Linked DNA regions of Leptothrix cholodnii SP-6. The protein of the gene in region 2 binds, or shares a complex with, the protein of the main gene of each other region. Links are inferred from orthologs where the notes say so. Each region holds a gene or a part of one and is shown on either strand. Other genes may lie near its edges.

Region 1 (3,265 bases), 300 kb from region 2 along the record:
GGCGGTGGCCGAGGCTGTCGTTGATGCGCTTGAAACGATCGAGGTCGATGAACAGCACCGCCACGCTGCGCTGGCCGGCCTGCGCGCCGAGCACGGCGTGCTGCAGGCGGTCGCTCAGCAAGGCCCGGTTGGGCAGGCCGGTGAGGGCGTCGTGGGTGGCCTCGTGCTGCAGCTTGTCGGCCGCACGCAGGGCCTCGGTGACATCGCTCAGCGCCAGCACGGCCCCGGTGACGCGGTCGCGGTCGTGATCGGCCGGCGCCCTGCGCAGCGGACGGTCGAGCCGATCGCCGGACAGGCCGGATTCGATCTGGCGCTCGAACACCGGGCTGGCGATGATCTGCACCTGGCGCTCGCCCTGCGGCGCCTTCAGTCGCAGCGCCAAGCCGACCTGCACGACGCGGCGTTCCTGCAGGCATTCGGCCAGCGCCTGCTCGAGTGTCTGCGCGTCCGGCTCGTCCCACTGGAACAGCGTGCCGACGGCATGGCCGCGGGCCTCGGCCAGACTGTGACCGGCCAGTCGTTCGGCGCTCGGGTTGAGGTACTGCACCCGAGCGCCGGTGTCGACCGTGATGACGCTGTCGGTGATCGCCTGCAGCGTGGCGTCGGCCTGACCGCGCTCGTGCTGCAGCGCCATGCGCGCGCTGCGCAGCTCCTGGTTGCGTGTCAGCAGCCAGCCCGTGACCAGCCCGATGCTCAGGCCGACAGTCGGTATCCAGAGCTGCCAGAGCGCCAGCGCCAGCCCGGTCACCAGCATCGGCAACGGCAGCAGCCAGAGGCCGTGGACGTGAAAGCGCCGCGGCCGGCATTGCTGCAGCAGGGCCAGCAGCAGCAGCGGCAGCAGGTTGACCGCGTGGCAGATCGACTCGTTCAGGGGCTGTATCAGCCGCGCGGGGTCCAGGCGCCCGGACGGTGGGTGCCGCGCGTCGCCGGCACCTCGCAGCAGCACGCCCGGCAGCTCCATCAACATGTCGTAGCTGATGAACTCGATGCGGTGCAGCAGCGGGTCGACCAGCCCGATCAGCAGGGCGACCAGCGCGGTGGCCATCCACCAGGGCTGCACGCTGAGCCAGCCTCGGGAGCCGCGGGCATGCGACGCTGTCCGGGCACGGGAGCCGCCGTGTCGACTGCTGCAGTCCGCAGCGGTGCAGGCATCGCAGGCGGCGGGGCTGGGCTTGGCCATTCTTGTGGTTGCGTCGGGCGGCGAGCGCCACCGTGTCCGTCAGACTGTTGTCATGTCGACGAGGTTAATCGCCCAAAATGGCAAATCGCTGCCTGATTTGCAAATTGTTGTCGCAATTAACACAAATGCTGACTATGGGCATTAATCGCAGCTGATGCGTTCATGAGCGCGTCGGTGCGTGACCGGTCACGCACCGACGGGTGTCGCTCCGGCGCTACGCCTCGAGGTCGGATTCCGCGTTGTTGCCGGTTTCCTTGACCTGATACGCCAGGCGCACGTAGATCGGCGCGAATGCCTCGGCCTGGGTGATCTCGAGCAGTCGTTCGCGTGCCAGTTCGAGCATCGCGATGAAGGTGACCACCCGCACCGGCTGGCTGGAGTTCAGCTCGAAGAGTTCGTGGAACTCGACGAAGCGCCGGCCCTGCAGGCGCCGCAGCAGCTGTGTCATGTGCTCGCGCACCGACAGGTGTTCGCGGCTGATGTGGTGGTGCTGGGTGAGCCGGGCGCGCTTGAGCACGTCGGCCCAGGCGTCGCGCAGGTCGATCAGGCTGACCTCGGGAAAGCTCGGCGCCAGCGCCTGCTCGATCATGACCTGCGCGCGCAGGAAGTCGCGGCCCAGCACCGGCAGCGCGTCGAGATGCGCGGCGCCGAGCTTGATGCGTTCGTATTCGAGCAGCCGGCGCACCAGTTCGGCACGCGGGTCTTCGGCTTCGTCGCCGCCCTCGGCCCGCTTCGGGGGCAGCAGCATGCGCGACTTGATCTCGATCAGCATCGCCGCCATCAGCAGGTACTCGGCGGCGAGCTCGAGGTTGCGGTCGCGGATCTGCTCGACGTAGGCGAGGTACTGCCGCGTCACATCCGCCATCGGGATGTCGAGGATGTTGAAGTTCTGCCTGCGGATCAGGTAGAGCAGCAGGTCGAGCGGGCCCTGGAAGGTCTCGAGAAAGACCTCGAGCGCATCGGGCGGGATGTAGAGGTCTTGCGGCAGCGCGAACAGCGGCTCGCCGTAGAGCGTGGCCACCGCCACGTTGTCGACCACCGGGCTGGTGCCGTCGACGCTCGCCGCAGGCAGCGGCGTCTCCGGGCCCGGCTTGTCGGCCCGGGCCCGCGTGGCCGGCTTGCTCAAGCCTTGGTCTGGTAGACGTAAGGCTGCTGGTCGACGCGCGCCTGCTTGAAGTCGGACTCGGCGGTGTGGTCGATCGGGCGATCCCACAGCAGGTTGCGGCCTTCGCGCTGACGGGCCTCGAGCTGCGGATCCTTCTGCTTGAGGCTCTCGATGAACTGGGTGGCGTCGGACTTGTAGGGTTTCCAGAAGAGCGGCATGGCGGTGGGTGCGGTGGGAGTGATTCGGAACTGAAGGCGATTTTACGGCTTGTGCTGTGCAGCAGCGTCTGCCGACGGCGGTTCGGCCAGTGCCTCGGCCAGGGTCGCGGCGATGCCGTGCACGCCCAGCTGATCGGCAAAACCCGAGCGCCGCAGCAGCGACAGCGGCTGCGCATGCGCGGCCGCCAGGCGCAGCGCGATGCCCTGTCGGTGCAGCTGGCGGTGCAGTTGCTCGAGCGCATCGAGCCCCGAGGTGTCCATCCAGATCAGCCGGTGCATCTCGAGCACCAGCAGCCGGGTCGACGCGGGCAGCTGCTCGGCCAGGCCCTCGATCTTGCCGACCGCGCCGAAGAACAGCGCGCCGTAGAGCTCGCGCACCTCGACGCCGTCGGGCAAGGCTTGCGGCACGGGCGGCACGGGGGTCGGGCTCGGCGATGCGTCGTCGTCGTCGACCGCGGCCACCATCGCGCCGGCCTGCGGGTGTTCGCCCAGGCGCTGCACGCTGAAGAGCTGGCCCATGCGCCAGATGAAGAAGCCGCACGCCAGGATCAGGCCGACCTCGACCGCCACCGTCAGGTCGAACACCACCGTCAGCACGAAGGTGCCGACCAGCACCGTGCGGTAGGGCATGTTGAACTGCTTGAGGCGGGCGAACTCGCGCCACTCGCCCATGTTCCAGGCCACGAAAAGCAGGATGCCGGCCAGCGCCGCCAGCGGCACGTGCAGCGCCAGCGGCGCGGCCACCAGCACCACCAGCAGCAG
Region 2 (4,798 bases):
CCGGCACGTTGGAGCGCTTGGACAAGCTGGTCAGCACCACCAGCCGGGTGAAGTCGCGGCCGAGCTGCTGCGCGGCCTGCAGCGCGCCCAGCGGGGGCTCGTCGCGGAACCAGATCTCCGAATAGCACTCGTCGGACGCGATCACGAAGCCGTGCCGGTCGCTCAGCTCGAACAGCCGCGCCCACTCGTCGAGCGGCACCACCGCGCCGGCCGGGTTGCCGGGCGAGCAGACGTACAGCAGCTGGGTGCGGGCCCAGGTGGCCTCGTCGATCTGGTTCCAGTCGGCGGCGAAGTTGCGCGCCGGGTCGCTGTTGGCGAACACCGGCGTGGCGCCGCCCAGGTAGGCCGCGCCCTCGTAGATCTGATAGAACGGATTCGGGCAGACCACCACCGGGCCGCCGCGATCGGCGTCGCGGGTCGGGTCGATCACGGTCTGCGCCAGCGCGAACAGCGCCTCGCGCGAGCCGTTGACCGGCAGCACCTCGGTGGCCGGATTGACGCTGACGCCGTAGCGGCGTTGCACCCAGGCGGCGCAGGCGGCGCGCATCTCGGGCAGGCCGGCGGTGGCGGGGTAGGCGGCCAGGCCGGCGAGCGTGGCGCTGAGTCTGTCCTTCAGGAACTGCGGCGTGGCGTGCTTGGGCTCGCCGATGCCCAGGCTGACCGGTCGCAGGGCCGGATTCGGCACGATGTCTTGCATGAGCGCGCGCAACCGCTCGAACGGATACGGCTGCAGGCGTGAGAGGAGCGGATTCATGGGCCGGCATTATCGGCGCGGGGGGCGCCGCTATCATCGCGCCCGCCTTTCCCGAGCCCTATGCGACTGAATTCGATCAAGCTTTCCGGCTTCAAGTCCTTTGCCGAGCCCACCCATTTCCAGCTGCCCGGCCAACTGGTCGGCGTGGTCGGCCCGAACGGCTGCGGCAAGTCCAACATCATGGACGCGGTGCGCTGGGTGCTGGGCGAGAGCAAGGCCAGCGAGCTGCGCGGCGAGTCGATGCAGGACGTCATCTTCAACGGCAGCGGCAACCGCAAGCCGGCCAGCCGTGCCAGCGTCGAGCTGATCTTCGACAACGCCAGCGCGCGCGCCGGCGGCCAGTGGAACCAGTTCACCGAGATCGCCGTCAAGCGCGTGCTCACCCGCGACGGCACCAGCAGCTACTACATCAACAACCAGCCGGTGCGCCGGCGCGACGTGCAGGACGTCTTCCTCGGCACCGGCCTGGGGCCGCGCGCCTACGCCATCATCGGCCAGGGCACCATCAGCCGCATCATCGAATCGCGCCCCGAGGAGCTGCGGCTGTTCCTCGAAGAGGCCGCCGGTGTCTCCAAGTACAAGGAGCGTCGCCGCGAGACCGAGAACCGCCTGAAGGACACGCGCGAGAACCTGACCCGCGTCGACGACATCCTGCGCGAGCTCAACAGCAACCTCGAGCGCCTGGAGGCGCAGGCCGCGGTGGCGCAGCGTTACCGCGGACTGCAGGACGCCGGCACGCTCAAGCTGCACCAGCTCTGGTTCCTGAAACACCGCGACGCCACCTCCGAGCAGGACCGCGTGCGCGAGGCGGTGCTGACCGCCACCAACGCGCTCGAATCGCGCCTGGCCGAGCTGCGCCACGTCGAGGCCGAGCTGGAGGAAGTGCGCCAGCAGCATTTCGGCGCCAACGACGAGCTGCACGCCGCCCAGGGCGCGCTGGCCGAGGTGTCGATGGAGGTGAGCCGGCTCGAGGAGCGCATCCGCCATGTCGTCGAAGGCCGTGCCCGCGCGCAGCAGCGCCTGGCCGACAGCCAGGCCCAGAACGCGCAGTGGACGCAGCGCCGCGAGCAGGCCGAGACCGAGCTGGAGACGCTGGCCGACCAGATCGCCGCCGCCGAGGAGCAGGGCGAGGTGCTCGCCGCCCAGGCCGAAGACCAGGCGATGGCCTTGCCCGGTTTCGAGGACGCCGTGCGCGCCGCCACGAACACCGCCAACCAGCAGCGCGCCCGCGCCGCCGAGGTGCAGCAGCAGATCCAGCTGCTGGCCGCGCAGTCGCGCAACCTCGACGAGCGCCGGCGCGAGCTCAACCAGCGCCGCGACCGCCTGGCCGGCGAGCGCCGCGGTCTGGTCGCGCCCGATCTCGATCACCTGGCCGGCTTGCGCGCCCAGCTCGAACAGGCGCAGGAACAGCAGGCGCTGGCCGACGAGCAGCTGCAGGAGCTGGCCGCCGAAGTGCCCACGCTCGACGAGCAGCGCCGCCACCAGCAGAACCTCGTCAACAGCGAATCGGCGCGCGCGGCTGCGGTCAAGGCCCGGCTCGAGGCGCTGCGGGCGCTGCAGGAGAAGGTGCAGACCGAAGGCAAGCTCAAGCCCTGGCTGGCCAAGCACGGCCTCGACGGCCTGGCCGGTCTGTGGACGCGCATCCACATCGAGACCGGCTGGGAGACCGCGCTCGAGGCGGTGCTGCGCGAGCGCATCGGCGCGCTTGCCGTCGGCCGCATCGAGACCGTGCGGGCTTTCGAGCTCGATCCGCCGCCGGCCAAGCTGGCCTTCTACACGGCGCCGCTGTCGGCCATCGCCAACAGCCACCAGACGCTGCCGCGGCTGTCGGACCTGCTGCGCCTGGCCGACCCGGGCCTGAAGGCGCTGCTCAACGACTGGCTCGAAGGTGTCTACACCGCCGCCAGCCTGGACGAGGCGCTCGCCAATCGCCAGCGCCTGACGCACGGCGAAGTGATCATGACCGCCGCGGGCCACGCGGTGAGCCAGTTCGCGGTGAGCTTTTACGCCCCCGACGCCGAGCAGGCCGGCATGCTGGCGCGCGCCCAGGAGATCGAGAACCTCGAGCTCGAAGGTCGCGCCCAGGCGCTGCTGTCCGACGAGGCGCGCAGCGCGCTGGTGCGCGCCGAAGCCCAGTACACCGACGCCGCGATGCGCCTGGCGCGCGTGCGACGCGAGGCGCAGGAGGCTCAGACCCGCGCGCACCAGCTGCAGGTCGACGTGCTGCGCCTGGCCCAGCAGGCCGAGCAGGCGACCCAGCGGCGCGACCAGCTCGACGCCGAGCTGCACGAGATCGACGCCAACCTCGAAGAAAACGAGGAGCGCCGCATGACCGGCGAGGCGCGTTTCGAGGAGCTCGACATCGCGCTGGGCACCGAACAGGAGCGCCACGCCGAGCTGGAAGAAGCGGTGATCGCCGCCGATCGCCGCCTGTCCGACGCCCGCGAGAAGCTGCGCAGCCTGGAGCGCGCGGCGCAGGAGGCGCAGTTCTCGGCCCGCGCGCTGGCGGCGCGGCGCGGCGAGCTGCAGCGCAGCATCGAGACCGCGGTGGCGCAGCAGCACGCCAACGCGCACGCCGCCGCGCAGATCGAGGACGAACTCGCCCGCTTCGACGACGCCGCGGCCGAGGGCGGCCTGCAGGAGGCGCTGGCGCTGCGGCTCGAACGCGAGCAGGTGCTGGGCGCTGCGCGCAGCCGCTACGACGACCTGTCGGCGCAACTGCGTCGCGCCGACGAGCAGCGCCTGGCCTTCGAGCGCAGCCTGCAGCCGCTGCGCGACGAGATCACCCGCCTGCAGCTCGAAGAGCAGGCCGCGCACCTGGGCGGCGCGCAGTTCATGGAGCAGCTGCAGGCCGCCGAGGTCGACCTGGCGATGCTCGCCGCCGGCATCGAGGCCGACGCCGTCAAGCTCTACGGCCTGCAGACCGAGATCGACCGCATCAACCGCGAGATCGCCGCGCTCGGCGCCGTCAACCTGGCCGCGCTCGACGAGCTGAAGGCGGCGAGCGAGCGCAAGGGTTTTCTCGACGCCCAGAACGACGACCTGACGCGCGCGATGAACACGCTCGAGGACGCGATCCGCAAGATCGACATCGAGACCCGCGACCTGCTCAAGGGCACCTTCGACCAGGTCAACGAAGGTTTCGGCCAGATGTTCCCGAGCCTGTTCGGCGGTGGCCAGGCCCGGCTGGTGATGACCGGCGACGAGATCCTGGATGCCGGCGTGCAGGTGATGGCGCAGCCGCCGGGCAAGAAGAACAGCACCATCCACCTGCTGTCGGGTGGCGAGAAGGCGCTGACCGCGATCGCGCTGGTGTTCGCGATCTTCCTGCTCAACCCGGCGCCGTTCTGCCTGCTCGATGAAGTGGACGCGCCGCTGGACGACGCCAACACCGAGCGCTACGCCAAGCTGGTCGAGAAGATGTCCGCCGGCACGCAGTTCCTGTTCATCTCGCACAACAAGATCGCGATGGAAATGGCCCAGCAGCTGATCGGCGTGACGATGCAGGAACAGGGCGTGTCGCGCATCGTGGCGGTCGACATGGACTCGGCGCTGTCGATGGCTGAGGCATGATGACGGCCGTTCAAGAACACCCACACGTCCCGGAGCGAGCTCAGGAAATGGCAGCGCGATGAACTCTCTGCAACTCTGGCTGGCGGTGCTCGGCGGCGTGGTGCTGGCGGCGCTGCTGGCACACAGCGCTTGGCAGACCCGGCGTGCCGGCGGCGTGCGCCGCAGCAGCCCCGCACCGGCGCAGCCGCATCAGCCGCCGCGTGAACCGAGCTTCGACGATCCGATGGCGCCGGCCGGCGAGGCCGATGGCATCGCCGCACGCATGGCCGCCGACAGCGGCAGCGGCGTGCCGGGCGAATCGCAGCGCATCGACCCGGTGATCCACCTGCCGGTGCGCCGGCCGATCTACTCGCCGCGGGTCGACGCGCTGATCGACGGCATCGCCAACCTCGCGCTCGAGGGCAATGTCTCGGGCGAGACCGTGCTGCTGCACCTGCCGCCGAGCCGGCGCGCCGGCGGCAAGCCGTTCAC

Evidence for each region. The genes of interacting proteins can lie anywhere in the genome.
Region 1: the proteins of smc (region 2) and LCHO_RS13815 are in contact, whole or in part, in a crystal structure (PDB 3ZGX), measured with the Bacillus subtilis proteins. The link is inferred for Leptothrix cholodnii SP-6 from one-to-one orthologs.

The regions. Positions count from the first base shown.
Region 1 is NC_010524.1:3,040,898-3,044,162, reverse strand. What follows is about bases 351-3,265. They hold LCHO_RS13815 (segregation and condensation protein A), read right to left. Parts: upstream 2,307-3,265; coding sequence 1,395-2,306; downstream 351-1,394. Other genes in these bases: LCHO_RS13805 (SulP family inorganic anion transporter), read right to left, coding at 2,546-3,265; LCHO_RS13810 (DUF3460 family protein), read right to left, coding at 2,303-2,503; LCHO_RS13820 (putative bifunctional diguanylate cyclase/phosphodiesterase), read right to left, coding at 351-1,060. Also shown: more of LCHO_RS13820, read right to left, coding at 1-350. UniProt on the Bacillus subtilis protein: Participates in chromosomal partition during cell division. May act via the formation of a condensin-like complex containing Smc and ScpB that pull DNA away from mid-cell into both cell halves.
Region 2 is NC_010524.1:2,741,614-2,746,411, reverse strand. Bases 431-4,527 are described here. They hold smc (chromosome segregation protein SMC), read left to right. Parts: upstream 431-814; coding sequence 815-4,327; downstream 4,328-4,527. Other genes in these bases: LCHO_RS12550 (cell division protein ZipA C-terminal FtsZ-binding domain-containing protein), read left to right, coding at 4,386-4,527; dapC (succinyldiaminopimelate transaminase), read right to left, coding at 431-754. Also shown: more of dapC, read right to left, coding at 1-430; more of LCHO_RS12550, read left to right, coding at 4,528-4,798. UniProt on the Bacillus subtilis protein: Required for chromosome condensation and partitioning.